Regions from separate parts of the Corallincola spongiicola genome, predicted to be linked through region 3. Evidence: predicted binding sites of a transcription regulator. Region 3 holds the regulator's gene; each other region holds the start of a gene.

Region 1 (9,955 bases), on a different contig from region 3:
TGGTATACGCATTAATTCTTTTGCTGTGTTTTGCTGCTTAACGCGATGCAGCCTAGCCCAGCACCTTAGTGCCTACCGGCTTACCAGCCAACAGGTCGGTCAATTTTTCTGGCTCACGCCAGCTGGCCACAGCAATACTGCGACCGAGCGTTCGTGCGGCTTGCAGTGCAGCTTGCACCTTAACAGCCATACCATCGGTGATCACACCCTCAGCAACCAGTTGATCGGCTTTTTGCTGATCAATTTCTGGGATCAACTGACGCTCACCATCGAGAATGCCTTCGACATCGGATAACAGCACCAGTTCCGCTTGCAGTAATTGACACAACGCCAGCGCAGCCTGATCGGCGTTAACATTCAACAACTGACCTTCGCGAGATACGGCGATAGAACTAATAATGGGTGTATAGCCATTATCGACCAACAACTTCAACAAGGCCGGATCACCCGCTGAGCCATCTTCGCTGCACTGCCCGACACACCCTAATGCAGGATCGAGTACGCTGGCTTCGACAGTGAACGCATCGCCGATACAAACACCCACCGCTTTCATGCCCGCATTCAGGCCATAAGCTAATAACTGTTTATTGCTGGTGCCCGCTAAAGCGCCGGTGATCACAGCCATCTGCTCCGGTGGCGTGATCCGCAGGCCATCTTTCTTTTCACTGACCATGCCCATGGCAGCCAACTGCTGTTCAACGATACAGCCGCCACCGTGAATGATCATCACTGGCCGCAAACGCTGAACGTCCGCCAAGGCTGCAAACAGTGCTTGCAATGCCTGAGCATTTTCCAGCAAGGCACCGCCAACTTTAATCAGTACCGGAGCACTCATAGCGCAGCCTTCTTACTTATCGGATAATTGGTTAAACCAAAACGAATATTGGCGCACTGGATCGCTTGTGACGCGGCGCCTTTTAGTAGATTGTCGATAGCCGAACCAATCACGATATGACCGCTTTCCAAATCTGCTTTCCAGCCGATATCGCAATAGGGCGTATTGGCCACACCACCGATGCTTGGCCAATGACCTGGCGACAGCTGATTATACAAACGCACCGCTGGCTTACCGGCATAGGCGTGGTCATAGGCTTGGTCAATTGCTGCTGCCGTCACCCCATCCGCCAGTTGAGCGGTGATAGTAGCCACGATACCGCGAGGGAAGTTGCCAAGATGTGGCGTAAAGATAACTGAATTTCCCAAATGCAGAGCGATCTCAGGCTGATGCCGATGATTAAGGACGCCGTATGGGTTGTAGCTGACTTCACAGAAACTATTCACCATGCTGGCTTTACGCCCAGCACCAGATACACCGCTAACAGCGTTAATCACCGGCGTAGTCTCTGCTTTAAGTAAGCCTGCTTCCTGCAAAGGTTTTAACGCCAACAGGCTAGCAGTAGGGTAACAGCCCGGCACAGCAACCAATTGAGCGTGACTGATCTCAGCCGCATTCCATTCTGCTAAGCCATAAACGGCCTGCTCAAGCCATTCGGGGGAGTCATGGGTAAAGCCATAAAACTGGTCATAAGGCGCGGCCGTATCAAAACGGAAACCACCAGACAGATCCATGACCGTGACGCCAGTTTCCAGCAAGCCGGGCGCCAGAGCCACTGAGACCTTATGATCCGTGGCGAGAAAAACCAGATCCACGCCTTCAGCGGCTTTGGCTACATCGGCTGTGGCCAAGGGTGTCAAAGGCAGGTTTAGCTGGCCGAGATAGCGTCGATGAAGAGTTCCTAATTCGGTGTCGGCATCAGCACTACGCTCTGATACATAGATAGCCTTAAGCGTCATCTGTGGATGCTGCTCAACCAAATTTGCTAATTCGGCGCCGGTATAACCACTGGCACCGATAATGGAACATTTCACCATCTGTTTTTGCCCCTCCGCAAGGAACCCTAACTATAGTTGTTCTAACCTTACTCACTCTTCGATTGCTTATCGTATTCGCCTTTCCAGTCATTGGAACTGCCATACTGGCTGATAAAGAATGAGCCTTATGTTGGCAAAGCTAAATCAAAATGACTTCTTATGCAAGATATCTGCATTTTTATTGGGTTTATTCATTTTTCGCAGCAGCCATTGAACTGGAATGTAAACTTTACGTATATATAACGAAAAACAGGCACCATCGCGCGACTATTAACCATTCGCTAAGTTGCATAATTATTAAAATCGGGAGTTAACATATGCACTAGTGCACATTGCACGCAGTTTCCTTTATTATTTGAACCTCTAAAGTTTGTTTTGTGGCAAAAAGCTATCCAGCTTTGCGCGATAGCCTTGCCGGTTTTTTGCTAGCACACATGCACATAAGGTATTACCAGTATGGATAAATACGCGGCGCTAAGAAGCAATGTCAGCTTCCTCGGCACCCTACTGGGTCGAGCGATCCAGCATGACATGGGTGACGCCTTTCTCGAAAAAATTGAGTCGATTCGACAATTGTCTAAAGGTGCCCAGTCTGGTTCGGAGCAAGACAGAGCAGCCCTTATTGATATTCTGAACTCTCTTGGCGATGAAGAGCTGCTGCCCGTTGCCAAAGCGTTCCAACAGTTTCTTGCCCAAGCCAATATGGCAGAGCAGTTTCACACCATCTCTCGTGATGGGCGGCAACAAGTAGACAAGCCAGATCCATTCGGCGAACTGTTTGACCGTTTGCACGCACAAGAGGTGTCTGCAGATGAGATCATTGATGCGCTGACCACGCTCAATATTGAATTGGTATTAACCGCGCATCCAACTGAAGTGAATCGTCGAACCCAGATCAACAAGTATGTGCAAGCGGCGCACTGCTTGGGGGATTTGGAAAGTCCACTGAACACAGAGCGGGAAAAAGGCTTGGTTGAAAACCGCCTGGAGCAGTTGATCACCCAGGTGTGGCACACCAACGAGATCCGCGACCAACGCCCGACCCCTGTAGACGAAGCCAAGTGGGGCTTCGCCGTTATCGAACACTCACTTTGGGAAGCGGTACCGAGCTTTCTGCGTGATCTCAACGCGGAACTGGATAGTCGCTTTGGCCGAAAGCTTCCGGTCGATGGCGTGGCGCCCATTCGCTTTGCCAGTTGGATGGGCGGCGACCGTGACGGTAACCCGTTTGTTACGGCCAAGGTGACCCGCGAAGTGCTGTTGCTGGCGCGCTGGAAAGTGGCCGATCTCTATATTCGCGATTTAGGGCCACTGATTGGCGAGTTGTCGATGAGCCAATGCGACGACGCCCTTGCTGACTACAGTAACGGTGCCAAAGAACCCTACCGCCATGTACTTAAGCGTTTGCGAGATCACCTGCGCGCCACCCGCGAAGGGATCGAAGCGGTATTGGATGGTCGCTCTGTAGGGGTATGCCCTCTGATCCGTGATGTCAAAGATATCCGTGAGCCCCTGCAACTCTGCTACGAATCATTGCATAACTGTGGCATGGGCGTAGTCGCTGATGGCGCCCTATTAGATACCCTGCGCCGTGTCGCCTGTTTCGGTATTAATCTGGTAAAACTGGATGTTCGTCAAGATGCTGCGCGCCATGCCGATGCGATTGGCGAGATCACCCGTTATTTAGGGTTGGGTGATTACAGCAGCTGGCGTGAAGAGGATAAACAAGCCTTCCTGTTGCAGGAGCTGGCCAGTAAACGGCCATTACTTCCGAAGCAGTGGCAACCCAGCGCAGATACGCAAGAAGTATTAGACACCTGCGAAGTGATCGCTGAACAGCACCCGGATGCCCTCGGCACCTATGTGATCTCGATGGCATCAGATCCTTCCGATGTGTTAGCTGTACAACTGTTACTAAAAGAGTCTGGTGTCAGCTTTAACATGGGCGTCGCGCCACTGTTTGAAACTCTGGATGACCTCAATGGTGGTGCAGACTGTATCAAGCGCTTACTGGAGATTGACTGGTATCGCGGCTATATCAAAGGCCATCAGGAAGTGATGATTGGCTACTCTGATTCCGCTAAAGATGCCGGCATGATGGCCGCGGCATGGGCACAGTACAGTGCGCAGGAAGATCTGGTACAGGTCTGTAAAGAAGCTGACGTCGCTTTGATGCTGTTTCACGGCCGCGGCGGCACTATTGGACGTGGGGGCGGCCCGGCACACAATGCGATCCTGTCTCAACCTCCAGGTTCGTTAGATGGCGGTATTCGCGTCACTGAACAGGGCGAAATGATCCGGGTGAAATTTGGTTTACCAGAAGTCGCTCAGCACTCACTGGCGTTATATGGCAGTGCCGTGCTCGAAGGTAAACTGCTACCACCTCCGGTACCGGAGCAAAGCTGGCGCCAGCTAATGGATCAGCTGTCTGCAACCTCCTGTGAAGCCTATCGTGCAGTGGTGCGCGGCGAGCCTCAATTCGTCGAATACTTCCGCGCTGCAACACCGGAAGTTGAGCTGGGCAAACTGCCATTGGGTTCACGCCCACCGAAGCGTAAACCCACTGGCGGAATTGAAAGCTTGCGTGCTATCCCATGGATCTTCGCTTGGGCTCAGAACCGGTTAGTGTTGCCGGCCTGGTTAGGCTCACCTGCGGGTCTAAAAGAGGTGATAGCCAATGGCCAACAACCTCTGCTCGAAGAGATGTTCGAACAGTGGCCATTCTTCCGCACCCGCCTCAACATGCTTGAGATGGTGTTCATGAAAGCTGAACCTGAAGTTTCCAAGTATTACGAGCAGGTATTGGTGCCGCAAGAGCTGCACGCACTGGGTGACAAGCTTCGCGCTCAGCTACAGGAAGGGATCGACATTGTATTGTCGCTGACACACGATAACGATCTGATGGAACGGGAAACATGGCAGCAACAGTCTATTAAGCTACGTAACCCTTACATGGACCCATTGCATATGTTGCAAGCAGAGCTGCTGCGACGTTCTCGCGCATCAGACGAGGTTTGCAATGCTGTGGATCAGGCATTGATGGTGACCATGACCGGGATCTCTGCGGGTATGCGTAATACCGGTTAATCCCAAAGTAGCAAAAAACGAAAAAGCCACCTAATCCAGGTGGCTTTTCTGTCTCTAGGCCTACTCAAAATCTAGGCAGACTCTGCCATCTCCGATGACTTCGGCGTGACGTCGGGCATTTCCCACTCAGGGTGCTGCTGTTTATGTTGCTCGAACAAAAAGCGCCCCAATGCTTGCTCTAAATCGGGTTCATCAAATAACAGGTTGTAAGCCACCGTTTGCTGGTCAATACGCCTAACTTTTGCGCCAGAAAGAGGCAGTAGCGAACCACACTCGGGCAATTCCAGCTGCAACTCCAGCTTCTCTGGTGCGGGGCCTTCATGTTCAGGCAGTGTCACAGAGAAGCCGCTGAGAGAAATATCATGCACCTTCAGTTCAGCTTCTTTGCCGCATGCTTCCAACAAACGCAGCGGTAACTGGGGCTGCATCCGCCATTGCCGCATAGTGGGGCCGGTTTCGAAGATCTGTGGCGCCTGTAACTCCATGGTTAAACGGTTAAACTCGTCCTGAAACAACTGTAACGGAAAGATAAGACGGCGGTTTTTGAACTGCGCCACCATCTGCATACTGGCAGCCTGTCCGAGACGGCCAAGCATTTCACTGTGCTCTTGATCACCATCCAACGTAAACGACGGCTGAACCTGATTTCCTTCAGGCAAGCGACTGAACATCACTTCATTGAGAAAACTCAACTCTTCAGATTCTAAAATTGACGACTCACTCATTTGCGACATCCTTGGGCTGCAAACGTGGGATTTCTGCTGAAAAAACAGTCACTATTCGTGCCAATTATGCACAGTTCACATTTTTTTAACAAGTGTGTGTTAGTGCAAACTGTTATCAAATTTCAACCGGCATAGCTTGTCAGCTGTTCATGAGTAGCCAACGCAAGCGGACTGCTTGTTCGAGTCACGGCTACAGATCACTATCAAGGAGTATCGAACAGCAACGAAAGTCACCACTATTCCTAATACTCTCATTGCCGACGAACCAAAATAAAAGCAAGAGAGCTGCTTTGTGATGATCTAAACAACTAACGACGATTCAGCGGTACTACGCGGAACCAAACCCACTCACCAATGCCGCCACCTAGAAAAAATAAATTAATTAAAACAGCCTATTGAGATCTAAAACGGTGATTTTAACTAACGAAGCATTAGTTGATCACCTATCATTAAATAACGCGGGGGAATACGCGATTTAAGACAACAGGACAGCGAATGGCGTTAACATCAGGGTCCAATAAGCAACAGCCTCAACCAGTTATTGATCGAATAAAATCAACCAAACTCGGCCCATTTGTATTAAAGATTTCCCATCACTTCAGCGACGGCTCGGTTTACCACTGGACATCTCGGGCTCACCGTAAAGGTAGTGGCCATGGTGCAGTCAACCAAACAAGTCCCACTCTTAGTCAGCAGCTATTGGTTTTTCGGCCGACATTTTTAAGCTGGTGTATGGCGATGCTATTCATGATCGGTGCCGTTTGTTTTGCCGCCCCCTGTATCAACGAGGTCTGGCCTGGGCTAATCAATCACTGGTTAGAAGATGTCGACACCATCAATATGGTGTTTTTTGTTGGCTCTATCTTCTTCACCAGTGCCGCTTACCTACAGCTTCTCGAGGTGGTCAATGCTGATCGACGGGCAGAATTAGAAGCAGGTGTTACGCCCACTAACCCCTTCACGTGGTTCAGCTGGCAACCTAATCAGATTGGCTGGTTAAGTGCATTTATCCAGCTTGCCGGTACCTTGTTCTTCAATCTGAATACCTTTGATGTGATGTTAAGTGACCTGAACTGGTTGCAACAAGATTTACTGATCTGGACTCCCGACATCATCGGTTGCCTCTGTTTCCTGGCGGCCAGCGGTCTTGCGGTAATTGAAGAGTGCCACAGCTTTTGGGCATGGAAGCCACGCTCTATTTCATGGTGGGTCGTCATGGTTAACATGCTCGGCTCTATCGCCTTTATGGTCGCAGGCGTATTCACGCTGATCTTACCCAGTAGCCAGGAGGTTCTCGACTTGTATCAAATCAACCTTTGGACCTTAGTCGGCGCAGTCTGCTTTTTTGTTGGCGCTTATCTGACCCTACCAGAAATGACGCAGTGGAAACGTCCAGCCATGTTAGTTCGGCAACAGGCTCATAACTGACTCTAGATAGTTGGAACAAGCCTAACGTGAGAAGAAAAAGAGCCGGCCTATGGCCAGCTCTTTTTTTGCTTAAATAATCTGTTGGATTAGTTACTCGGACGTACGCCCAATGAATGGCAGATGGCGTAACTCAGATCAGCACGATTCAGGGTATAGAAGTGAAAGTCTTTCACGCCCTCTTTCGCCAGCACCTTGACCATATCCATAGCGATCGATGCGCCGAGCAGGTTACGCGTCATGGCGTCATCATCAAGGCCGTCATACATTTTATGCAGCCACTGCGGTAGATGAACGCTGGTCATGCCTGCGAAGCGTTTAAGTTGGTTAAAGTTTGATACCGGCAATATACCTGGCACGATCTCAACATCGATACCCGCGGTGACACACCGGTCACGAAAACGCAGATAGCTTTCCACATCAAAGAAAAACTGGGTGATGGCACGGTTGGCACCGGCATCCACTTTGCGTTTTAGGTTAATCAGATCCGCTTGCGCACTTTTCGCTTCTGGGTGCACTTCTGGGTAGGCCGCTACCGAAATATCAAAATCCGCTTCCGATTTCAGCAAAGCCACCAGATCTGCCGCATACATATCTGGGCGCTCATTGCTGCCTTCCGGCAAATCACCACGTAGTGCGACAATCTCCCGAATACCATTTTGCCAGTAATCACGGGCGATCTGGCGTAACTCATCTCGGCTGGCATCAATACAAGTTAAGTGAGGGGCAGCGGTCAAGCCGGTATCTTTCTTAATCCGCTTAACGATGTCGTGGGTACGATCCCGTTCACCGCTGCAGGCACCATAAGTCACTGAGACAAATTTAGGCTTTAGAGGGGCTAAACGCTCAATCGAGTTCCACAGCGTCTGCTCCATCTTTTCATTACTTGGCGGGAAGAACTCAAAAGAAACATTGATCTTGCCAAGCTCCGACAAGCTTTGGTTCAACAGACCTATCTGCTGTGCGTGACTTAATGCCATTTCACTTAACTCCCTGGCCTTGCCAGTGCTGAATGCAATGTGACTCACAGGGTCACATTTAGATGTTTAGACGTCTATACGGCCTAAATTTGAGGTGATCGGCATTTAATGTCAAGTCATTTTTGTGCCAAAACACCGAGCGCAACAGCACTCAGTTTGCCCGTGCCTTACCCGTTAGGTGACCAAAAGGCGATAAAAAAGGAGGCAACGGCCTCCTTATTACGCAATCCAAATGACGGTGAGCGACTAATCTTCGGTGTGCAGATCCGGGATCGGTAAGCCTAACTCTTCCATCTGCTTGCGTACCTCTTCAGGCAAGTCATCTGGACTGTCTTTTCGTAGGTCGTCATCAGCGGGCAGCGGTTGCCCTGTGTAGGCATGCAGAAACGCTTCACAAAGCAGCTCACTATTAGTGGCATGGCGTAAATTATTAACCTGACGACGCGTACGTTCGTCGGTCAGGATCTTAAGCACCTTAAGCGGAATAGAAACAGTGATTTTTTTAACCTGCTCATTCTTCTTACCATGCTCTGCATAAGGGCTGATATATTCGCCGTTCCACTCTGCCATGTCAGCGCTGCCTACCTTCGTTTGCTGCAAATAACCCTGCTGATTGTACCGAGTCAGACGAGTCAGTCAAATATAGCAATCCAAATGGCGGGATGTTTAGACGTCCAGATATCTTGACGTCTGAAAGTTCATCCCTTATCGTTGCCTCATGCCCGCCTCTGCCTGCATATTTTGATGTCCAGCAGATGGCCCCTTAGCCAAAGTGAGAGCAACCAGATGAGCAAACGTAACATTGCCACCGTATCGGTGCGTGCCGGTATCGATACTGACCATCAGCACGGTGCTGTGGTGCCGCCAATCTATCTGTCCAGCAACTATACGTTTGCGGACTTCGATCAGCCGCGACAATATGATTACACACGTTCAGGCAACCCTACCCGTGATGCGCTAGCCGAAGCGTTAGCTGAACTCGAACAGGGCGCGAAAGGCGTAATCACCAGCACGGGTATGGCGGCAGTGCATTTGGCTACCATGTTATTAGAAGCCGATGATCTGCTGGTTGTTCCTCACGACTGTTATGGCGGTAGCTATCGCCTGTTCACCAATTTAGAAAAGAAAGGCCATTTCAAATTGTTGGTGGTTGATCAGAATGATCCCACCGCGTTCGCTGCGGCGTTGGCACAAAAGCCAAAAATGGTTTGGGTAGAAACACCAAGTAACCCACTGCTACGTGTGGTTGACGTGGCAGCTATCTGCGAGCAAGCCCACGCTCAAGGTGCCTTAGTCACGGTTGATAACACTTTCCTGTCACCGGTATTGCAACAGCCGTTAACTCTGGGTGCAGATATCGTCGTCCACTCTACAACCAAATACATTAACGGCCATTCCGACGTTGTTGGCGGTGCCGTTGTCGCCAAAGAGCAGGCAATGGGAGATGATTTAGCTTGGTGGGCAAACTGTATCGGGATCACAGGTTCTCCGTTTGACAGCTTCCTGACCATGCGGGGTTTGCGCACGCTCAAGCCACGAGTGAAACAACACCAGGATAATGCCGCGGAGATCATCAAATTCTTACAGCAACAAACCAAAGTTGCGGCGATTTATCACCCGAGCCTGCCGGATCATCCAGGCCACGAGATCGCCAAGCGTCAGCAGCATGGTTTTGGTGCCATGTTGAGCTTTGAGCTGAAAGGCGGCGTCGATGAGGTAAAAGCATTTCTCAGTGGTCTGAGTTTGTTCTCATTGGCAGAATCTCTTGGCGGTGTAGAAAGCTTAGTTGCCCACCCGGCAACCATGACCCACGCAGCCATGGATGAAGCAGCGCGCATTGAAGCGGGCATTGGCAACAACCTGCTT
Region 2 (9,955 bases), on a different contig from region 3:
TTACAAGGCTAATAGATAAACGTGGTGATTTCGACATCCAGTCGGTCAACCATATATAAGTTAAAAACAAAAGACAGGAAGGAGTACCCATGGCCCTAATAGGCAAACCACAGGCCGACCCGGTATTGGAGTGGTTCCTTTCCCACTGCCATATCCACAAGTATCCGGCAAAAAGTACGCTGATCCATGCTGGCGAAAAAGCTGATACCTTGTACTACATCGTTAAGGGTTCAGTCGCGGTACTGATTAAAGATGAAGAAGGCAAGGAGATGATCCTTTCCTACCTTAATCAAGGCGATTTTATCGGCGAACTCGGTTTATTCGAAGAAGAACCAGAACGTACGGCGTGGGTGAGAGCTAAAGCACCATGTGAAGTAGCAGAGATCTCCTATAAGAAGTTCCGTCAACTGATTCAGGTTAACCCTGAAATCTTGATGCGGCTTTCAGGTCAGATGGCTGCCCGCTTGCAGACCACCAGCCAGAAAGTAGGTGATCTTGCGTTTCTGGATGTTGCAGGCCGTATTGCACAAACATTGCTTAACTTGGCAAAACAGCCGGATGCGATGACCCATCCTGACGGCATGCAGATCAAGATAACCCGTCAGGAGATAGGCCAAATCGTTGGTTGTTCTCGTGAAACCGTGGGCCGCATCTTAAAGATGTTGGAAGAGCAAAACCTCATCCATGCACACGGGAAAACTATAGTGGTTTTTGGCACACGCTAAACTTCACTTGTGTGAATACAGAAAAGGCAGCCTCAGGGCTGCCTTTTTGTTGTCCTACAAGCAACACCTAACGCACGTCGGTACTCTCAAAAATTTTATCCGCTGAAGCTGCAACAAATCCGGTATAAAGCTCACCATTAGCCATAGGATAGCGCAAGGCAAACTCATAGAAGCAGCTAGGAACCAGTCGCTTGCCGTCACTAAATAGCACGCTAGCCTGATCAGCCAAGGTTGAGGACTGCTCCAATAGCACCCCAGGAGAGCCTTTTATCTCACCGCCACTGCTATTAAGTGCAAAGCCTGCTTGTTTCAGTGCTTCATTAACAGAAGCGAGTGTAGGGTAAGCGGGCAAATGATTTACTGATACAGTGAAGTGGTTAGCACGATAGCCCCAAGCGGCCATCCAAGCCGCGTACTCGCTCTCAGCCAGTAAGCTTTTGTACTCCTGCAGTGAGCATTGCCAATGACGGCCAGAATAGAGAAAGTCATCGTTAGTCACCACGGACTTGTCCATCTGCGCAGCCAACGCCTCTACGATCTGCTGCAATTCCGGGGAACACTGTTCTACTAGCAACTCACTGATAAACACCTTCGGCAAAGCAGGATCGAGATGCTCGAAGTGTCGGGCAAACAGCTTCTTTCCAACAAATTGATACTCTTCCTTGGCTTCGTACCCAAGTGTAAAAAAATGAGCGGCAAGAACATCTAAACCAATACCTGGCAGATTAAAGGTCCGCAGCGCAATATGATCGTTGATGATCTCACCCTGCTGCCCTAACAGGTTATGTATTTTTTCTGCCGATGGTGTCACTTGCAGATAATGCTGCCACAAACCGTCAAACAGGGTGGTTGCTTGTTGATGCATTGGGCACCTCAACTCTTGTTTTAGGATTACAAAGGATAGCGGGGCCAGATTGACCCCTACTCATTTAACTTTCACCAAGCTGGCTCAGTCGATGGTTAGTCCAGGGCTTAATTTATCTGGCATAGAGATCTGCTCGACCTCCACAGAGGCCACCGGATAAGCACAATAGTCTGCCGCGTAGTAAGCACTGGGACGATGATTGCCACTGTCACCTACACCACCAAAGGGTGCAGCACTGCTAGCGCCAGTAATTGGTCGGTTCCAATTCACGATCCCTGCACGGATACGATTGTAAAACAGATCATAGAGATCTCGGCGGTCACTCAGCAGCCCTGCAGATAAGCCATAACGGGTATCATTCGCGACTTCTAAGGCTTGCTCAAAATCATCGTAACGGATCACCTGTAGTAACGGACCAAAATATTCATCATCCGGCAATCGCTCGATCTGACTCACTTCAATGAGTCCCGGGGTAATAAAGCCGTTCGCACTATCGCCACGTTGCATCGTCACGAGTGGCTTACCACCCATGGCAATCAGTTCTTCCTGTGCTTGCATCAAAGCATCAGCCGCCGCAGGCGAAATAACTGGCCCCATGAAGGGTTGCGGCTCATCCTCCGGCCCGCCGACACGGATCAACTCGACCGCCTTGATAAGACGCGCCAATATCTGATCCCCTTCACCGCCTTTTGGCAGGAATAGACGACGAGCACAGGTACAGCGCTGGCCGCTTGAGATATAGGCTGAATGGACAATATCATGCACCGCGGCTTGCGGGTCGCTGACATCTTTCACCAACAACGGGTTGTTACCCCCCATCTCTAGCGCCAAGATCTTTTCTGGTTGCCCACCAAATTGCTGATGCAACAGCTTGCCTGTATGGGAACTTCCGGTAAAAAACAAACCATCAATACCGCGATGGCCAGCCAGGTGCTTACCGGTTTCAGCAGCCCCTTGCACCATATTGATCACACCGGCAGGAAGACCAGCGGCATGCCATAAGTTAACCATTTCCTGGCCAACCATAGGTGTCTGTTCACTGGGCTTAAAGACAATACAGTTGCCAGCCAGCAAGGCCGGAATAATATGCCCATTAGGGAGGTGCCCGGGGAAGTTGTAAGGCCCAAAGACGGCCACTACTCCATGGGGCTTGTGGCGAATAACTGCGCGGCCTACTGGCATCGCTTTCTCGACAGTGCCGCTGCGCTCTTCATAGGCTTTGACAGAGATCTCGATCTTCGCCAGCATCGCTGCGACTTCGGTACGCGTCTCCCACAACGGCTTGCCGGTCTCTCTGGAGATCACCAAGGCTAATGATTCTTTCGCGCCAGCAACTTGCTCGCCAAATTGACGAATAATGGTCAATCGGTCCTCGAAGCTGCGTTGCGCCCACTCAAACGAAACAGCACGGGCGCTACTAATAGCCACATCAATCTGCGCAGAGTCTGCCATATTTCCCTGCCAAACCACTTCACCCGTCGCCGGATTGATAGAGCTAAACAGCTCACCACTGCCCGCTAACCATTTGCCATCGATGTACTGTACTTTCTCTGTCATTATTATATTCCTCGTGGCTTACTTCACGGCCAGTACACGCAGAGGATCCCCCTGCTTTACACATAAAACATCTGCAACCTCAGGCGATATCACTATGGCGCCGGTTTCATCATCGAGCACGGCCTCAACCAAGGTACAGCGATACTGAGCTAACTGGGTATTCGCGATCATATACAGCGAACCTTTGTCGACCTCTGCGAGCAACGCATGCCGACGCTGGGAGCTACGCACACTGCGGATCTGGCTTAGTTCAGCCTCAACCGTTGGCCCAGCGTCGAAGATATCGACATAACCTTTACACCTAAACCCCTCTGTTTTCAGTAGCTGCAAGGCTGGTTGTGTTTTCTCATGAACACGACCAATCACCTCTTGCGCCGCTTTACTCAGCAAGTTGACGTAAATAGGGTACTTCGGCATCAATTCGGCAATAAATACTTTTTGGCCAATACCCGTGAGGTAATCGGCGGTTGGAAAATCCATGGAGAAAAAATGCTGTTCTAACCATTGCCAGAAAGGTGAGCGGCCATGTTCGTCGGACACTCCACGCATCTCTGCGATCACAGGGGCACCAAACAGCTCTGGATGCTCGGCCATCAGTAACATACGGCTACGAGACAGCAAACGACCTGCCAAGCCTTTACGGTGGCTCTCACGCAGGAATAGCGTACAAAGCTCGGCCGCCCCCGTGTAGTCATTACACAGAGTCAGCGTTTCCACCATATTATGGATCTTCAATTCGCGGGAAGAGTGCACCACTTGCCCAACATGGTAGTGATAAAAGGCATCGGTCAAGCCAACACACGCCTCAATGCCACATGTGCCAACCACATCGCCGGATTCGGTGTCTTCCATCACCATCAAGTAACTTTCCGCTCCCGGTTTATGAGCTCGACGGGAGAAAGAACGAACAGCTCGAGTGATCTTGGAGCGCAGCAACTCTTCATTGACAGGCAAGGAGGTAAAACCGATCCCCGATTCGCAGGCGATTTGATAAAGCGACGCATAGTCCGATTCTCTAATAGGACGGATCACTAACATAGCTATACCTCCCTCTATATCCCGGCTATCAAGCAGTCACGATCTTAGCAACGGCGCGCTCAAATCGAGCCAATCCCTCTTTTACATCGGCTTCGGGAATAATCAATGACGGGGTAAAACGCAGCACATTCGGTCCAGCCACCAACATCATGGTGCCCTCTTCGACAGCCGCCATTAAGAAGTCTCGCGCACGGCCAGCGTACTTTTCGTTTAATGCCGCGCCAACCAACAGCCCTTGACCACGAATTTCAGCAAATACCTGATGTTTTTCATTAATTTGCTTCAGAGCATCACGGAACCACTGTTCTCTCTGCTTAACACCCGCCAGTACTTCAGGCGTATTCACCAACGAAAGAACCGCCTCACCCACGGCACAAGCCATCGGATTACCACCATAGGTACTACCGTGAGTCCCGACTTTCAGGGAAGGCGCTAATTTATCCGTGGTGAGCATGGCTGCAATAGGGAAGCCGCCACCCAATGCTTTCGCCGTAGTCAGCACATCAGGTGTCACTCCCAGCCCCATATAAGCGTATAGCTCGCCAGTACGACCAACCCCTGTTTGCACCTCATCAAACACCAAAAGTGCATTAAATTTGTCACATAGCGCTCTAACGCCCTTCGCAAACTCAGGATCAGCAGAAATAATTCCACCTTCCCCTTGCAGCGGCTCCATCATCACGGCGCAGGTACGATCAGAAAACAATGCCTCCAGCGCTGCCAAATCGTTATAGGGGGAATGCTCAATCGCACCAGGCTTAGGGCCGAAGCCATCAGAGTAAGTGGTTTGCCCACCGACTGTGACAGTGAAAAAAGTTCGGCCGTGGAAACCCTGTTTGAAAGAGATAATTTGGTCTTTTTCTTCACCAAAGTTCTCAACGGCATAGCGCCGCACCAACTTCAGCGCTGCTTCATTCGCCTCTGCACCTGAGTTGGCAAAAAACACCTTGTCTGCAAAGGTTGCTTCCGTGAGTTGCTTAGCGAGTCGCAGTGCTGGCTCGTTAGTAAACACATTGCTCAAGTGCCAAAGCTTGTCTGCTTGCGCCTTCACCGCGTCAACCATGGCAGGGTGACAATGACCCAGACAGTTCACAGCGATGCCACCCGCGAAGTCGATATATTCCCGTCCCTCTTGATCCCATACCCGTGAACCTGCTCCCTTAACTGGGATCATCTTCGCAGGTGCATAGGTGGGCACCATTACTTCATCAAAAAGGGCTCGAGAAACGTTCGACTCTGACATATTTTGGCTCCTATGGCCGGGAATTTGTGAAGGCACATTGGCTATTCATTGCTCAATATCAATGCAGCCGAGCCTACTCTAATGTAACCGCATTATTACCAATGCGAACAACTAAGGGAAATTTTGATTAAACAACGACTAAATATGCAAAATAAGCACTAAACACCCAATTTAAATGCATAGTTATTGCATAACAAACTCAACTTATGGCTATGCACGCGCTTTTTTAAGATTTTGCCGTGTTAATTCCTGTAGATCGTCACCTGAAAAACCGTACTGTGCCATTAACTTTACAGCCTCATCGAGCTGTATCCGACGCTGTTCATTCAAGCATAGATACTGGCTATAACAGCTAGCAAACTTCACGATTCGAGCGTATGGCGAGGTGAGTTTCCACGGCAACGAACTATGCAGCTCTCGGCTGACTGTAACACATGTTTTACATTCAGGAGAAATCTGCGGCAATAGCGCTTTCGTGATCACTTTCTGGTAACGGGAGAATTGCCTTTTGAGCATGGTAGCAGGAAGATCTAGCTCGCTAAGCAATTGATGGATCTCAGGTTTAGCTGTCAACCTTGCCTGTTGCATGTGATGCTCACACAGTGCCAGAAAGATCTGCTTAATCAACCTCAATAGCGTCAGCGAGCCGTAACTGTTGACCCAACTTAAACGACCCGCGAGATAGGGATCTAACTCCTGCTTCTCTGCCAAATAATGCGCGGCATTCGCACTGACCAGCGCATGTTGCCAAAGCCGCCGAGCAGAGTTTGCGAAAGGTCGATTATCATCCGGCAACATCTGTTCACATAAATGTCGCGCTAACAGCTGCTTCAAGCGTTCTTGACCAAAACTCGCCAGCGCATGGGGCAGGTCAACTATTGGCGTCGTAATTGCGTGGCTTTGCTTGAATAACGGCGAATTAACCGTGGCGAGCAATTCTCGTGTCAGCCAGGACAGCTGCCGTAGCTGCTGCTCCAGGTGGGATGCTGGCGCATCAAGCGCCAACATGGCTAATGACTCAGTGAGCTTGGGATTGATCGGCAGTTGCTGAAGCACAACCGGCCAATCACCAGTGAGTAATTCTGTCAATTTCGCTTCAGTTTGGGCGGTGATCCGTTGCACTAAGGTTGCCCTCAGCATCTCTTTCTGTGCCAGTCGCTGCGCATGCTGTTGTCGACGCTGCTGATCAATAGCCAGTCCCTGCAGCTTGACCTGCTGTTCATCACTAGACTCAATGAGCTCAGAGGGGGTATGGAAAGGTATGCCACAAAGATAATCCAAGTGACGCTGCTCGAGGATATGAGCGGATCCATTCAGATCCAACTCGGTCTCATGGTCGCTGGTTTGTGATGATTGAGAATGAAAACGCCCCCGCGACGGCGTTGTTGCTGATGCCATTTAGATACTCAAGGGATCAATAATCGTCTCTCACATTCTAACGGCTTTCCTTATGAACACCCGCCTAACAATGAGTAAATGTGATGCCAGCGAAATACACCAGCACCAAAAGCAAGCGCAGTAGCTAATTCAAATCGAGGAGCAGGATGGCGCGTAACGCGTTAAGAAGTTATCCAGCAGTTCATGCCCTTGCTCACTGAGAATGGATTCAGGATGAAATTGCACACCTTCCACAGCAATATCTCTATGCCTAACTGCCATCACCTCATCCATCTTGCCATTGCTGTCGCAAGTCCAGGCGGTCACTTCAAGGCAGCAGGGAAGGCTCGCAGCGTCCAGCACCAACGAATGATAGCGAGTCACTGTGAGTGGGTTCGATAATCCACAAAAGATCCCTTCGCCACGATGGCTAATGGCACTGGTCTTGCCATGCATCATCTGCCTGGCAAGAGTGACTGTCGCACCAAAAACTTGCCCCAACGCTTGATGACCTAAGCAGACACCCAAGATAGGCAGCTTACCGGCAAAGTACTCGATAGCCGGCAGCGAGATACCAGCGTCATCAGGAGTGCAGGGACCCGGGCTGATCACCAGGTACTCTGGTGCTAGCGCCTCGATCTCAGCCAGCGTTATTTCGTCGTTACGAACCACCTCGACCTGCTGGCCGAGCACCATAAAATACTGCACCAGGTTATAGGTAAACGAATCATAGTTATCGATCATTAACAGCATCTATCTCTACCTACTCTATAACCGCCTATAGACTCAACTCTCAGTATAAATCTTAAGGCAAAACCGACGTGCGCCATACGCCAAGCAATCGTCTGAAAAGAAAAGGGCTGCCTTCAATGACAGCCCTTCTATTGCGGTAACAATACTTTAAGGACGAGCGACTAAACCGACGCGCTCATACACCGTTTTTAAGGTCTCAGAAGCGATCGCTGATGCCTTCTCTGCACCTACCGCCATTATCTGCGTCAATGCCGTTTCATCTTCACGCAGCTCTTTATAACGTTGTTGGATAGGCGTCAACATCGAGACCACAGCATCGGCAACGTCTTTCTTCAAGTGACCATACATTTTATCTTCGTATTGCGGCACCAAACTTTCCACGGATTCGCCTGTCGCGCAGCTCAGCAATGTCAGCAGATTGGATACACCTGCTTTCTCTTGCTGATCGAAATAGATCCGCGCCTGCTCATCAGAATCGGTCATCGCCCGTTTAATCTTCTTCTCGATCTTCTTTGGTTCCTCTAACATCAAGACAAAATTATTCGGGTTATCATCCGATTTTGACATCTTCTTCTCTGGCTCCTGCAGGCTCATGATCCGAGCCCCCACTTCAGGGATAAAGGGGTCCGGTACTACAAAAGTATCACCATGAAGATTGTTAAAACGGGTCGCGATATCGCGAGTCAGCTCTAGATGCTGTTTTTGGTCATTGCCCACAGGTACTTTATTGGCTTGATACAGTAATACATCTGCCGCCATCAATACCGGATAACCAAACAAGCCAACATTGATATTGTTGACATTTTTCTGCGACTTATCTTTAAACTGAGTCATTCGATTCAGTTCACCCATCTGCGTATAACAGTTCAATATCCAAGCTAACTGAGCATGCTCTGGCACATGTGACTGGACAAACACGCTGCTCTGTTGTGGATCTAAACCACAAGCGAGATACAACGCCATGCCATCAAAGGTACGCTCGCGCAGCAACGCTGGCTCTTGGCGGACCGTGATCGCATGCAGATCCACCAGCATGAATAAGCACTCATGGTCCTGCTGTAACGTAATCCAGTTACGTATGGCGCCAAAATAGTTACCAATGGTAAGACCGCCGGAAGGCTGCGCGCCGCTAAGGACGATGGGTTTAGACATGTGAATGTTCCTGCAAATGCTTTGAAAAATTAGTTACACGGATTCAGGCACAGATAATAACAGCGCCGGAAGCTCCGCTAGTTGATTAAGTACCCGATCCGGGTTGCAAAGAGCGATATCTTCCCCGTAGTTGTAGCCATAGGTCAAGCCAATACTCGGGCTCAAGGCTGCTTTTGCGGCTTGAATATCATTCCTAGAATCTCCCACCATCAGTAACTCAGTAGCGGAGATATCAAAATGTTCGGCACAATATAGCAACTGATCGGGACTCGGTTTTTTCTGTGGCAGCGTGTCACCACAGACCACCAAGTCAATCAAACCTGACAAACCGAACTGTTGGACTAACGGTAAGGTAAACTCGGTCGCTTTATTAGTAACAATGGCCAGTTTCATGCCTGCCGCTTTCAACGCCATCAACACGGCTTCTACATCAGGATATAGCGAGCTAAAGCGGTGTAGTGCATTGGCATAAAACAGCTTAAACAAGCCCAACGCCTGCTCAACAAGTTCTGGCTCCAAGCGAGTATCAACTTTGAAACTACGGCTGAGCGCACGCTGCACAAGGACTTCGATACCATTCCCGATCCAACCCGTTACCTGTCCTAGTGACACCGGTTCACGGCCAAGTTCAATCAGCATCTGGTTAACCGCGTAGTGCAGGTCTGGCGCGCTGTGCAGAAGCGTACCATCGAGATCAAATGCAATGGCACGGATCTGACGAAAGGACGACGGCATTTAAACGGTGGCCAACTTTTGACGGAATTGGCCTACCACCTCGTTATAGTCACCTTGGCCAAAAATGGCTGAACCCGCAATAAACATATCTGCGCCAGCTTTGGCGATCTCGACAATATTATCCTGTTTCACGCCACCATCGACAGCTAAACGAATATTCAGGCCACGCTGCTCTATCTGCTGTTTCACCGCTTCGATCTTAGCCAGCGTTGCAGGGATAAACGCCTGCCCACCAAACCCAGGGTTAACTGACATCAATAAGATAAAGTCCAAACGATCCCATACGTAGTCCAACACCTGCAGTGGCGTTGCCGGATTCAACACCAACCCGGCCTTACAACCCTTGTCTCGGATAAGTTGCAACGAACGATCGACATGCTGGCTCGCCTCCGGATGAAAGCTGATCATACTCGCGCCCGCATCGGCAAACTGTTCGATCAGCTCATCTACCGGTGACACCATCAAATGCACATCGATTGGCGCAGTCACGCCATAGTTTCGCAATGCCTG
Region 3 (9,955 bases):
CCTTACGGTGGCTATCAGGCGATCATGCGCGATCTTGCAACCGGCGTTTACTACGGTGCTTCCGAAAGTCGCAAGGATGGGCAGGCAGCAGGCTACTGATCTCGGTTGATGATTTAGCCTGTAGGTTTGATCCTAAACAGTACAACTTCCTTGGCGGCGCCTACAATGGCGCCGCTATGCAGCATACTCCTCAACTTTTTCACAGCTTTGGTTACTATCTGAAGCAGCAGTTTGGTCGCAAGATCCGCAAGCTGTCACTGCACGGTGATTTTAGCTGCCCCAATCGCGATGGCACCCTTGGCCGAGGGGGCTGTACTTTCTGTAATGTAGCTTCTTTTGTCGATGAAACAGCTCGTGCAGCACCTATCTCTCAACAGTTGCAGCTGCGCGAGCAAGAATTAAAGCGTAAAGCGGATGCTTATTTGGCGTATTTTCAGGCGTACACCAGTACCTATGGTGAGCAGGTTCAACTGCAAAAGCTGTATGATCAGGCGCTGGCGGCGAAAGATATTGTTGGATTGTGTGTCGGTACCCGTCCTGATTGTGTGCCCGATGGTGTGCTCGGGATGTTGGCGGAGTATCAGGCTCAGGGTCAAGAGATCTGGCTGGAGCTGGGGTTGCAAACGGCGAATGATCAAACCCTGAAGCGAATTAATCGTGGCCACGATTTTGCTGCCTACCAAGATGCTGTCGCACGAGCCAAACATTATGGACTAAAAGTATGCACTCATCTTATTGTCGGTTTGCCAGGTGAAGATCAGCAAGATGCTTTGCAGACCTTGGATAAAGTGCTGATGGTAGGAGTGGATGGTCTAAAGCTGCATCCATTGCACATTGTTGAGGGGAGCGTGATGGCGAAAGCGTGGCGTGCTGACCGCTTGGCAACTATTAGTTTAGAAAGCTATGCAGAAACAGCAGCGAAGATGATCCAGGCGACCCCTGCGCAGGTGGTCTTCCATCGGGTGTCGGCTCACGCCCGTCCGCCCACGTTACTGGCACCTGATTGGTGTGAGGATCGTTGGCTAGGGCCGCAAGCTATTCAAGCAATATTGGCAGCGGAAGGGGGGCAGGGAAGCGCAACGGCAGCGCCTTTTCGTGCTGCCTTGCCTGAGTCGATTTAATGCACTGAGTTAGCTGGAAAAAGCGAACAGAGATTTGACGGCGCTGACCGTTTTGCTTATCTCTTTCACGTTGGTTGGCGTAATGAAAATAGTGTCATCGCCGGCGATGGTGCCGAGTATCCCTTCCGCTTTGCCTAATGAGTCTAATAGTCGGGCAATCAGCTGAGCAGCCCCAGGACTGGTACGGATAACGATAGCGACTTCGTTGTTGTCGATATCTAAAACCAGGTTTTTAAGCTGACTAGAAGTGGTTGGGACGCCGAGTTCGATAGGTAGGCAGTACACCATCTCTTGTTTGGCATTGCGTGTTCTTACTGCGCCAAACTTGCTTAACATGCGGGAAACTTTCGACTGGTTGATATTGATAAAGCCTTGCGTTTGCAGCGCTTTAACTATCTCCCCTTGGGAGCCGAAACACTCTTCCTTCAACAGGTTCTTGAACGAGCGGACCAAGTCTTCCTGCTTACCGTAATTCATGTCGTCGAAAGGTTATCTTCTGAAAAAGTTATGCAGTCATTCTGCATAAAATTGCAATATCCTGCAAGCTGCCCGTATCACAGCTGGGCAATTATTTTGGCACTAATGGTTTACGCTTGTCGCGCACTATCTGTTACGGGTTCAATCCGTGATCTGAGTTGTGTGACATTGATTGTATTTATCCCCTCCTTGGATTAATGTTTTTGCAGCCCTGTACTGGGTTGGAAAGCTATGTCTCCTAAGATTCTCCACAAGAAGGGAACCCCACATGAAAGTCGCTGTATTAGGTGCTGCTGGTGGAATCGGCCAAGCACTGTCGCTGTTATTAAAAACTCAATTACCTGCAGGCTCTGAATTAGCGTTGTTTGATATTGCACCAGTAACGCCAGGTGTTGCTAAAGATCTCAGCCATATCCCAACACAGGTAGCGATTGAAGGTTACGGTCAGGATGGCCTCAATGATGCTCTGAAAGGTGCAGATATTGTGATGATCCCTGCCGGTGTGCCGCGCAAGCCGGGCATGGATCGCGCCGATCTGTTTAACTTCAATGCCGGTATCGTTAAGAACCTGGTTGAAGCGATTGCCGAGCAGTGCCCTAAGGCTTGCATCGGTATTATCACTAACCCAGTGAATACTACGGTTGCTATTGCTGCCGAAGTACTAAAGAAAGCTGGTGTTTACGATCCGAAGAAACTGTTTGGTGTAACAACGCTGGATGTTATTCGCGCCGAAGCTTTTATTGCTGAAGCCAAAGGGTTAAACCCGGAAGAAGTGAACATCAATGTTATTGGCGGTCACAGCGGTGTCACCATTCTGCCTCTGTTGTCGCAGTTGGGCTTGGATTTCTCAGACGAAGAGATTGCCGCCTTGACTGATCGAATTCAGAACGCTGGTACTGAAGTCGTTGAAGCCAAAGCTGGTGGTGGCTCTGCTACCTTGTCTATGGGACAAGCAGCAGCACGCTTCTGCCTGTCGCTGGTGAAAGCGATGCAGGGTGAGCCTGTGATTGAATGTGCTTATGTTGAAGGCCCTGGTGAACATACCAAGTTCTTTGCCCAGCCAGTTAAACTGGGTGCCGAAGGCATTGAAACTGTATTGCCATATGGTGACGTTAGCCCGTTTGAACAAGCGGCGCTGGAAGGCATGATGGATACGCTGCAAGGTGATATCCAGAAAGGCATTGAGTTTGCTGGCTAAGCCAGACGACAATAAGTAAAAAAGGCGCCTGAAGGCGCCTTTTTTAATACTTGTTTGTTGAGCAGATTAGTGATCCCGTTGCACTGCAATACGTGCCAGCGCGATCAGTGCGCTTTTGTATTCGCTATCGGCGAGGCAATCCAGTGCCTTTACCGCTTTCATCGCTTCCTCGTCGGCTCGTAGACGGGTATAAGCAAAGGCATCGGTTGATTCAATGGCTGCGACGATATTCGGTAATTGCTCTACTTCGGCACCATGTTCGATGGCATGACGAATGATCTTCTGTTGTGCTTCAGTACCGACTTGCATGGCGCGGATCAGCGGCAGGGTCGGTTTACCTTCTGCTAGGTCATCTCCTAGATTTTTACCTAGGGCATCGGCGTCAGCGGTGTAATCGAGGAGATCATCAATCAGTTGGAACGCAGTGCCTAAATAACGGCCATAGTCCGCCATTGCCTGCTTATTGCTCTCAGATTCGCCAGCCAGCTCTGCCGCCAAGTGAGTCGCGGCTTCAAATAATTTAGCGGTTTTGCAGTAGATCACTTCCATGTAGCGCGCTTCATCGGTATCGGGATCGTTGCAGTTCATCAACTGCATCACTTCACCTTCTGCGATCACATTGGTGGCATCCGCGAGAACCTGCATAACGCGCATTGAGTCCAGCGTCACCATCATTTGGAATGCCCGGGTATAGAGAAAGTCACCGACTAGCACACTCGCCTGATCGCCGAACATGGCGTTAGCGGTCTTGCGGCCACGGCGCATGGTTGATTCGTCAACCACATCATCGTGGAGCAGGGTGGCAGTATGGATGAACTCTATGATTGCAGCGAGGGTTTGGTGTTGTGTGCCATCATAGCCAACCGCGCGTGCGGCAAGGGTGGTTAGCAAAGGACGTAGCCGCTTGCCGCCACTATTGACGATGTAAAAGCCAAGTTGATTGATCAACGCCACGTCAGAGCTGAGCTGCTCCATAATTGCATGGTTTACTTGCTGCATATCGTCTTCGGCAAGTAACCGAATTTGCTCGAGATTCATGTCGCTCCTGAGAGGGTTGTTATTTTTATTGGCGGCAATTTTGCTACGGACTATAGAAAGGCCAGATTCTAGCGCTAAATGTTGCACTACAACAGCCTGATGTCGCGCCTTATCTGGCTTGAATGAGATATGGCTCAGTAAACTGAAATTAGCCTTGATCGTTGGTTATCTTTTAAGTAGAATGCGCGCCCTATTGTGATTAGTAAATCGTGTCCAGCCGACCAACAATGAAATGTCGATGCTAGGGCGCGTATACCAGCGGAGTTATAACCATGTACGCTGTTTTCCAAAGTGGCGGTAAGCAACACCGTGTAGCCGAGGGGCAAACCGTTCGCTTAGAAAAGCTGGACGCGGAGACCGGAGCTACTATCGAATTCGATAAAGTGCTGATGGTAGCAAACGGTGAAGATATTAAGGTGGGAGCACCTTACGTTGATGGCAGCAAAATTACTGCTGAAATCGTAACTCACGGTCGTGGCGCTAAGGTCAAGATCGTTAAGTTCCGTCGTCGTAAGCACTCTCGTAAGCAGATGGGCCACCGTCAGTGGTTCACTGAAGTCAAAATCACTGGCATCAGTGCTTAAGTTTCAGGAGTAGAGTCAGATGGCACATAAAAAAGCAGGCGGTAGTACCCGAAATGGACGCGATTCAGAAAGTAAGCGTCTGGGTGTTAAGCGTTTCGGCGGTGAATCAGTATTAGCCGGTAACATCATCGTTCGTCAGCGCGGAACTAAGTTCCATGCTGGTAACAACGTTGGTATCGGTAAAGACCACACTTTGTTTGCAACTGCCAATGGCAAGGTGCTTTTCGAAGTTAAAGGTCCTAAGAGCCGTAAGTATATTAGCATCGTTGCTGAATAAGCATTGATGTGGTGAAAAGGCCTCGCTTTGTGCGAGGCTTTTTTGTTTCTGCAGCCTGCCCAAGGGTTATGCTAAGGTTACCTTTGTCAGCCGAGCTCCAATATCGGCGCTGGATATTCCGAGAATAAGTCCATGAAGTTTGTAGATGAAGCAGTCATTCGCGTTGAAGCGGGAGATGGCGGCAACGGTATTGTCAGTTTCCGTCGTGAAAAGTATGTACCTAAGGGTGGCCCAGACGGTGGTGATGGTGGTGATGGTGGTGATGTTTATTTAGTCGCCGATGAGAACTACAACACCCTGATCGATTTTCGTTTTGAACGTTTTCATCGCGCAGAGCGCGGTACCAATGGTCAAAGTGCTAACTGTACCGGTAAGCGGGGTGAAGATTTAGAGCTGCGAGTCCCCGTAGGTACCCGGGCCACTGATCAGGACACCGGTGAAGTGATCGGTGATCTGACGAAACATGAACAGAAGTTGATGGTGGCTAAGGGCGGTTATCATGGTTTGGGTAATGCACGCTTTAAAAGCAGTACCAACCGAGCGCCACGCCAAAAAACCATGGGTACGCCGGGTGAAGTGCGAAGCTTGAAGATGGAGCTGATGTTGCTGGCCGATGTGGGATTGTTAGGTTTCCCTAATGCCGGTAAGTCGACCTTTATCCGTTCTGTCTCAGCGGCCAAGCCAAAAGTGGCGGATTATCCGTTTACCACTTTGGTACCTAATCTGGGGGTGGTTCGTCCCGAATCCCATCGCAGCTTTGTTGTTGCTGATATCCCCGGACTGATCGAAGGCGCTGCAGATGGTGCTGGTCTGGGTATTCGCTTTCTTAAGCACTTAGAGCGTTGCCGCTTATTGTTGCATGTGGTTGATATCTGCCCTGTCGATGGCACTGATCCCGCAGAAACAGCCGTTGCCATCCTCGATGAATTAGCACAGTACAGCCCCAAGCTGGCGAGCAAGCCGCGCTGGTTAGTCTTTAATAAGACCGATTTGCTACTGGAAGATGAGGCTGACGAGGTGGTTGATCGCGTAGTCGCTGCTCTGGATTGGCAGGGCGATGTGTATCGCATGTCGGCGTTCAACAAAGAGGGCACGGATCCACTTTGTTGGAAGATCTTGGAATATCTGGAATCGCTACCTGCAGATCGTTTAGCGGAAGTGGAAGAAGCGGAGAAGGTCGAGTTCCAATGGGATCATTATCATAAAGAGCAGATCGAAAAATTTGTCGATGATGATGACGATGATTGGGATGATGATGACGATGATCATGATATGGAGATCATCTACAAACCATAGTTGTTTATCGGTTGTGCAAGGGTCGTTAGATGTCTGCCTCGAATAACAAACCTCAGCTTTCGCTGGAACAGCATGAAGAAGCTACCCGCCTCTCTCTATGGGGCGGGCAGCTATTACTGCAGTATGGTGCGGAAAGCCAGCTGGTAGAAACGCTCACTCACCGCCTGGGGACCGCCCTTGGCTGTGACTGGATGGATCTGGCCGTCTCTCACAATGCCATCGTACTCACGTCTGTATCCGGACCCCGCTATCTCACCAAAACACGGCGTATTGTCGACCGAGGCATTAATATGACCACGGTAAGCCAGATCTGCCGTTTGGTGGTGATGGTCGAAAAGGGACTGAAAGACGCCCGTGATGTGCGCCAGAAACTTCGAGAGTTGAGCGACAAGCAGTTTCATTATAATCGCTGGTTAATGGTGGTGATGGTGGGGTTGTCCTGCGCCTGCTTTGCCCGTTTGCAAGGTGGTGACTGGCCGGTATTTTGCGTTACCTTTATGGCTTCAGCCGTAGCGATGTTTGTGCGGCAGGAGTTACATCACCGTGGCTATCATCTGTTGATGAACTGGGTATTATCCGCTGCTGCTGCGACTGCCGTCGCGAGTTTAGGGCCAGCATTTAGTTTGGGTAATAAGCCTGAGTTGGCGATGGCGGCCAGTGTGTTGCTGCTGGTGCCAGGCTTCCCGTTGATGAATGCGATCTCTGATATGGTCAAAGGCCATGTGAATGTCGGTATTGCTCGGTGGACCTGGGCTTCTATGATGACGCTGAGTGTTGCCCTCGGGATCTTGCTGGCGATGAACCTGACCGGTGTTTGGGGGTGGCTGTAATGGAGTTGCTGATTAACCTGCTGGACGACGCTTTTTTCAGTGCTATTCCCGCCGTTGGTTTCGCTATGCTCTTCAATGTGCCGAAAAAAGCACTGATTTACTGTGCCTTGGCCGCAGCTATTGCCCATAGTTTGCGTACCCTACTGATCAGTTTGGGGATCTCTGTGGAGCTGGGATCATTTTTGGTCTCTGTTTTGGTCGGTGTTTTAGCTTTCCACTGGGCAAAAAAGAAGTTGGTGCCAGAACAAGTGTTTACGGTCGCGGCGATCATTCCGATGATCCCCGGCAAGTTTGCCTTTGCTACCATGGTTGGCCTGGTACAGCTTAATATTGATGGTGCTGTGTCTCCTTGGTTGCTGGGGGATGTTATCGACAATGGTTTGAAGACGCTGTTTATTCTCGGCGCGTTGAGTGTCGGTCTCGCCATGCCACAGCTTTTCCTGCAACGTAGTAAACCCGTGGTGTAATGCTTCGGAGATAGGATTTTAACGATGATGATTTCACTGGTTGCCGCCATGGCAAACGGACGAGTGATAGGTAGAGATAATAAGATGCCTTGGCATCTTCCTGCTGATTTAAAGCACTTTAAAGCCACTACGTTAGGTAAGCCGGTGGTGATGGGGCGCAAGACCTTCGAATCGATAGGGCGGCCGTTACCGGGACGTCAAAACATAGTGATCACCCGTGATGCGCAGTGGCAAGCCGACGGCGTTACTGTGGTTCATGGGGTTGAGCAAGCGCTGGTTGCTGCAGGACCTGTCGAAGAGTTAATGGTGATAGGTGGTGGCAATATCTATCAACAGCTGTTGCCCCGTGCCAAGCGTCTCTATCTGACTTTTATCGAGCTTGATACCCAAGGGGATGCCTGGTTTCCGGACTATCAGCCGGAGCTTTGGCATGAAATCGACTCCGTAGCCCACCAGCCAGATGAAAAAAATCCCTATCACTATCGTTTCGTGACTCTTGTGCGCAAGTGATACTAGCGATAGTTGCTTGTTACAAGGAGCCAAGGGGCATAGCGCTCTTGGTTACTCAGTGAGCTCGCTGAAACAAAGAGGAGCCGCGGCTTACGATATCCGTGCTGCTAGCTGAGGTTATTTATCCGGTTGCGTACCATTTCTATGAGATAACCGAGGTAGGTAAGTGTTAATGCTATGAAGTGTATCTACTTTGCTTGCAGAGGGCAGGGTTGACTGATCAGTGTCTCTGTTTCCCAACAGTAGAGAGAGAGGCTATTTCCCCATACACAACCTGTATCCAGGGCGATAACGTTTGCTTGGTTGGTTACCCCTTCCAGTGATGCCCAGTGGCCAAAGAAAATCACCGGATCATCATGTTGCGCCCGGCACTGAAACCAGGGGACAAGTTGTTTGTCATCAACGGTTGCAGTCTTATGAGCCATATCCAGAGCGTGGTCGTTTTTATCAACAAAGCGCATTCGGGTAAGAGCATTGATGGTAAATCGATCGTGCTCTACTTCAGACAAGTCCTTATGCCATAAATTAGGGCCGTTACCATACATCTGTTTGAGCAGTGTCGGGAAGGCTTCGCTTCTGAGTTTATTCTCAATCACTCTGGCAGCTTTTTTTGCTTGTTTGACGCTCCACTGTGGCGGAATGCCCGCATGGGTCATAACGAAGTTATACTGCTCATGTTTTGCCAGTAAAGGTTGATGCCGGAGCCAATCCAGTAGTTCGTCACGATCGGTGGCTTGCATCAAATCGTCGAGTAGATCCTTGGCTTTAACTTTGGCAAATCCTTTGGCACAGGCAAGCAGGTGCAGATCATGATTACCGAGCACTGTGACCGCGGAATCTCCCAGAGATTTAACAAAACGCAGTGTTTCTAGCGACTTTGGCCCTCGGGCAACTAGATCTCCGGTTAGCCAAAGCTGGTCATTAGTCGGATTAAACTCAACTTGTGCCAACAGCTGCTGCAGCTCGTCAAAACAGCCTTGAATATCCCCTGTGAGATAGGTTGCCATAGTTAGTTAACCGAGCAGGGAAGAGCCAGCCGGAAAGGGGGGATCGGCGCATCAAACTGGGCACCAGAGGCGGTTTGCATCAGGTAGTGCCCCTCCATAAAGCCAATTGGTGTGGCAAAGGCGGCACTTGATGTGTACTGATATGACTCGTTTGGTTCGATTACTGGTTGTTCGCCAACCACGCCAGGGCCATGCACCTCATTACTCTCACCGTTGCCGTCAGTGATGATCCAGTTGCGTTCCAGCAGCTGAAATGCTTCATCACCTAGGTTTTCGATAGTGATGGTGTAGGAAAACAGGTAATGCTGTTTTTCTGGTGCAGAGTGTTCTTCCATAAATGCCGGCTCAATGGTGATGCTGACGGAAGGACGGCTCATGCTGTTTCCTCTTGTTCGGTGACGGCGTTGGCGATAGCGACAAACTGAGCCACGGAGAGCTCCTGCGGGCGCAAATTATTATCGATACCCAGTTGCGCTAAGGTTTCCAGTGGCAAAAGTTGCTTGAAACAGTTGCGTATTGTTTTGCGGCGCTGGTTAAAGGCCTCTAAACAAACCCGATTCAACGTCTTCACCGATTTTACCGGATGTGGTGGCGTCAAGTGAGGGATCAATCTAACCACCGCTGATTCAACCTTGGGTGGTGGCTGAAAGGCACCGGGAGGCACATGTACCACAGGCATCACCTGACAGTAATATTGGGTCATGACGGTTAAACGGCCAAATTGTTTTGTTCCTGGGCCTGCAGCCATACGTTCGACCACTTCTTTTTGCAGCATGAAGTGCATGTCTTTGACATGGGGGAACTGATTAAACAGGTGGAACATCAGTGGGGTCGAAATATTGTAAGGTAGATTACCGAAAATACGCAGCGGTCCGCCGAGTTCTGCAGCAAGCGCGGCGAAATCAAATTTCATCGCATCGATTTCATGAATGGTCAATTTACTGGCCATAAATGGATGATGACGCAGCCGCTCGGCCAGATCTCTGTCTAGTTCGACAACGTGCAGGTGGTCAATTTCATCGACTACCGGCTCGGTAAGGGCGCCAAGGCCCGGGCCGATCTCTACTAGGGGTTCACCTGGTTGCGGATTAATGGCAGCGACAATCTGCTCAATAACGTAGTCGTCATGGAGAAAGTTTTGACCAAAACG

What was found. Region 3 encodes ArgR, which controls arginine synthesis, uptake and breakdown. Its sites were predicted from a motif close to ANTGAATANNTATTCANT; they were not measured.
Region 1: the regulator ArgR is predicted to act here: its motif matches at 2,021-2,038, upstream of argC (N-acetyl-gamma-glutamyl-phosphate reductase).
Region 2: the regulator ArgR is predicted to act here: its motif matches at 5,562-5,579, upstream of EXY25_RS06415 (aspartate aminotransferase family protein).

What each region holds. Positions count from the first base shown of each region.
Region 1 is NZ_SHLY01000002.1:125,404-135,358, reverse strand. It holds gene argB (acetylglutamate kinase) at 53-835, opposite strand; gene argC (N-acetyl-gamma-glutamyl-phosphate reductase) at 832-1,872, opposite strand; gene ppc (phosphoenolpyruvate carboxylase) at 2,329-4,959, shown strand; gene EXY25_RS06250 (PilZ domain-containing protein) at 5,031-5,684, opposite strand; gene EXY25_RS06245 (hypothetical protein) at 6,180-7,112, shown strand; gene metF (methylenetetrahydrofolate reductase) at 7,199-8,089, opposite strand; gene metJ (met regulon transcriptional regulator MetJ) at 8,336-8,659, opposite strand; gene metB (cystathionine gamma-synthase) at 8,876-9,955, shown strand, end outside.
Region 2 is NZ_SHLY01000002.1:163,550-173,504, reverse strand. It holds gene crp (cAMP-activated global transcriptional regulator CRP) at 90-725, shown strand; gene EXY25_RS06430 (DUF1338 domain-containing protein) at 793-1,590, opposite strand; gene astD (succinylglutamate-semialdehyde dehydrogenase) at 1,675-3,147, opposite strand; gene astA (arginine N-succinyltransferase) at 3,166-4,185, opposite strand; gene EXY25_RS06415 (aspartate aminotransferase family protein) at 4,214-5,428, opposite strand; gene EXY25_RS06410 (HDOD domain-containing protein) at 5,639-6,826, opposite strand; gene EXY25_RS06405 (anthranilate synthase component II) at 6,956-7,558, opposite strand; gene trpS (tryptophan--tRNA ligase) at 7,706-8,710, opposite strand; gene EXY25_RS06395 (phosphoglycolate phosphatase) at 8,744-9,445, opposite strand; gene rpe (ribulose-phosphate 3-epimerase) at 9,446-9,955, opposite strand, start outside.
Region 3 is NZ_SHLY01000004.1:142,970-152,924, reverse strand. It holds gene ggt (gamma-glutamyltransferase) at 1-99, shown strand, start outside; gene mnmL (tRNA modification radical SAM protein MnmL/YtqA) at 177-1,121, shown strand; gene argR (transcriptional regulator ArgR) at 1,131-1,598, opposite strand; gene mdh (malate dehydrogenase) at 1,867-2,796, shown strand; gene ispB (octaprenyl diphosphate synthase) at 2,863-3,834, opposite strand; gene rplU (50S ribosomal protein L21) at 4,107-4,418, shown strand; gene rpmA (50S ribosomal protein L27) at 4,438-4,695, shown strand; gene cgtA (Obg family GTPase CgtA) at 4,828-5,991, shown strand; gene EXY25_RS12795 (threonine/serine exporter family protein) at 6,021-6,821, shown strand; gene EXY25_RS12790 (threonine/serine exporter family protein) at 6,821-7,288, shown strand; gene folA (type 3 dihydrofolate reductase) at 7,313-7,798, shown strand; gene EXY25_RS12780 (symmetrical bis(5'-nucleosyl)-tetraphosphatase) at 7,987-8,805, opposite strand; gene apaG (Co2+/Mg2+ efflux protein ApaG) at 8,808-9,182, opposite strand; gene rsmA (16S rRNA (adenine(1518)-N(6)/adenine(1519)-N(6))-dimethyltransferase RsmA) at 9,179-9,955, opposite strand, start outside.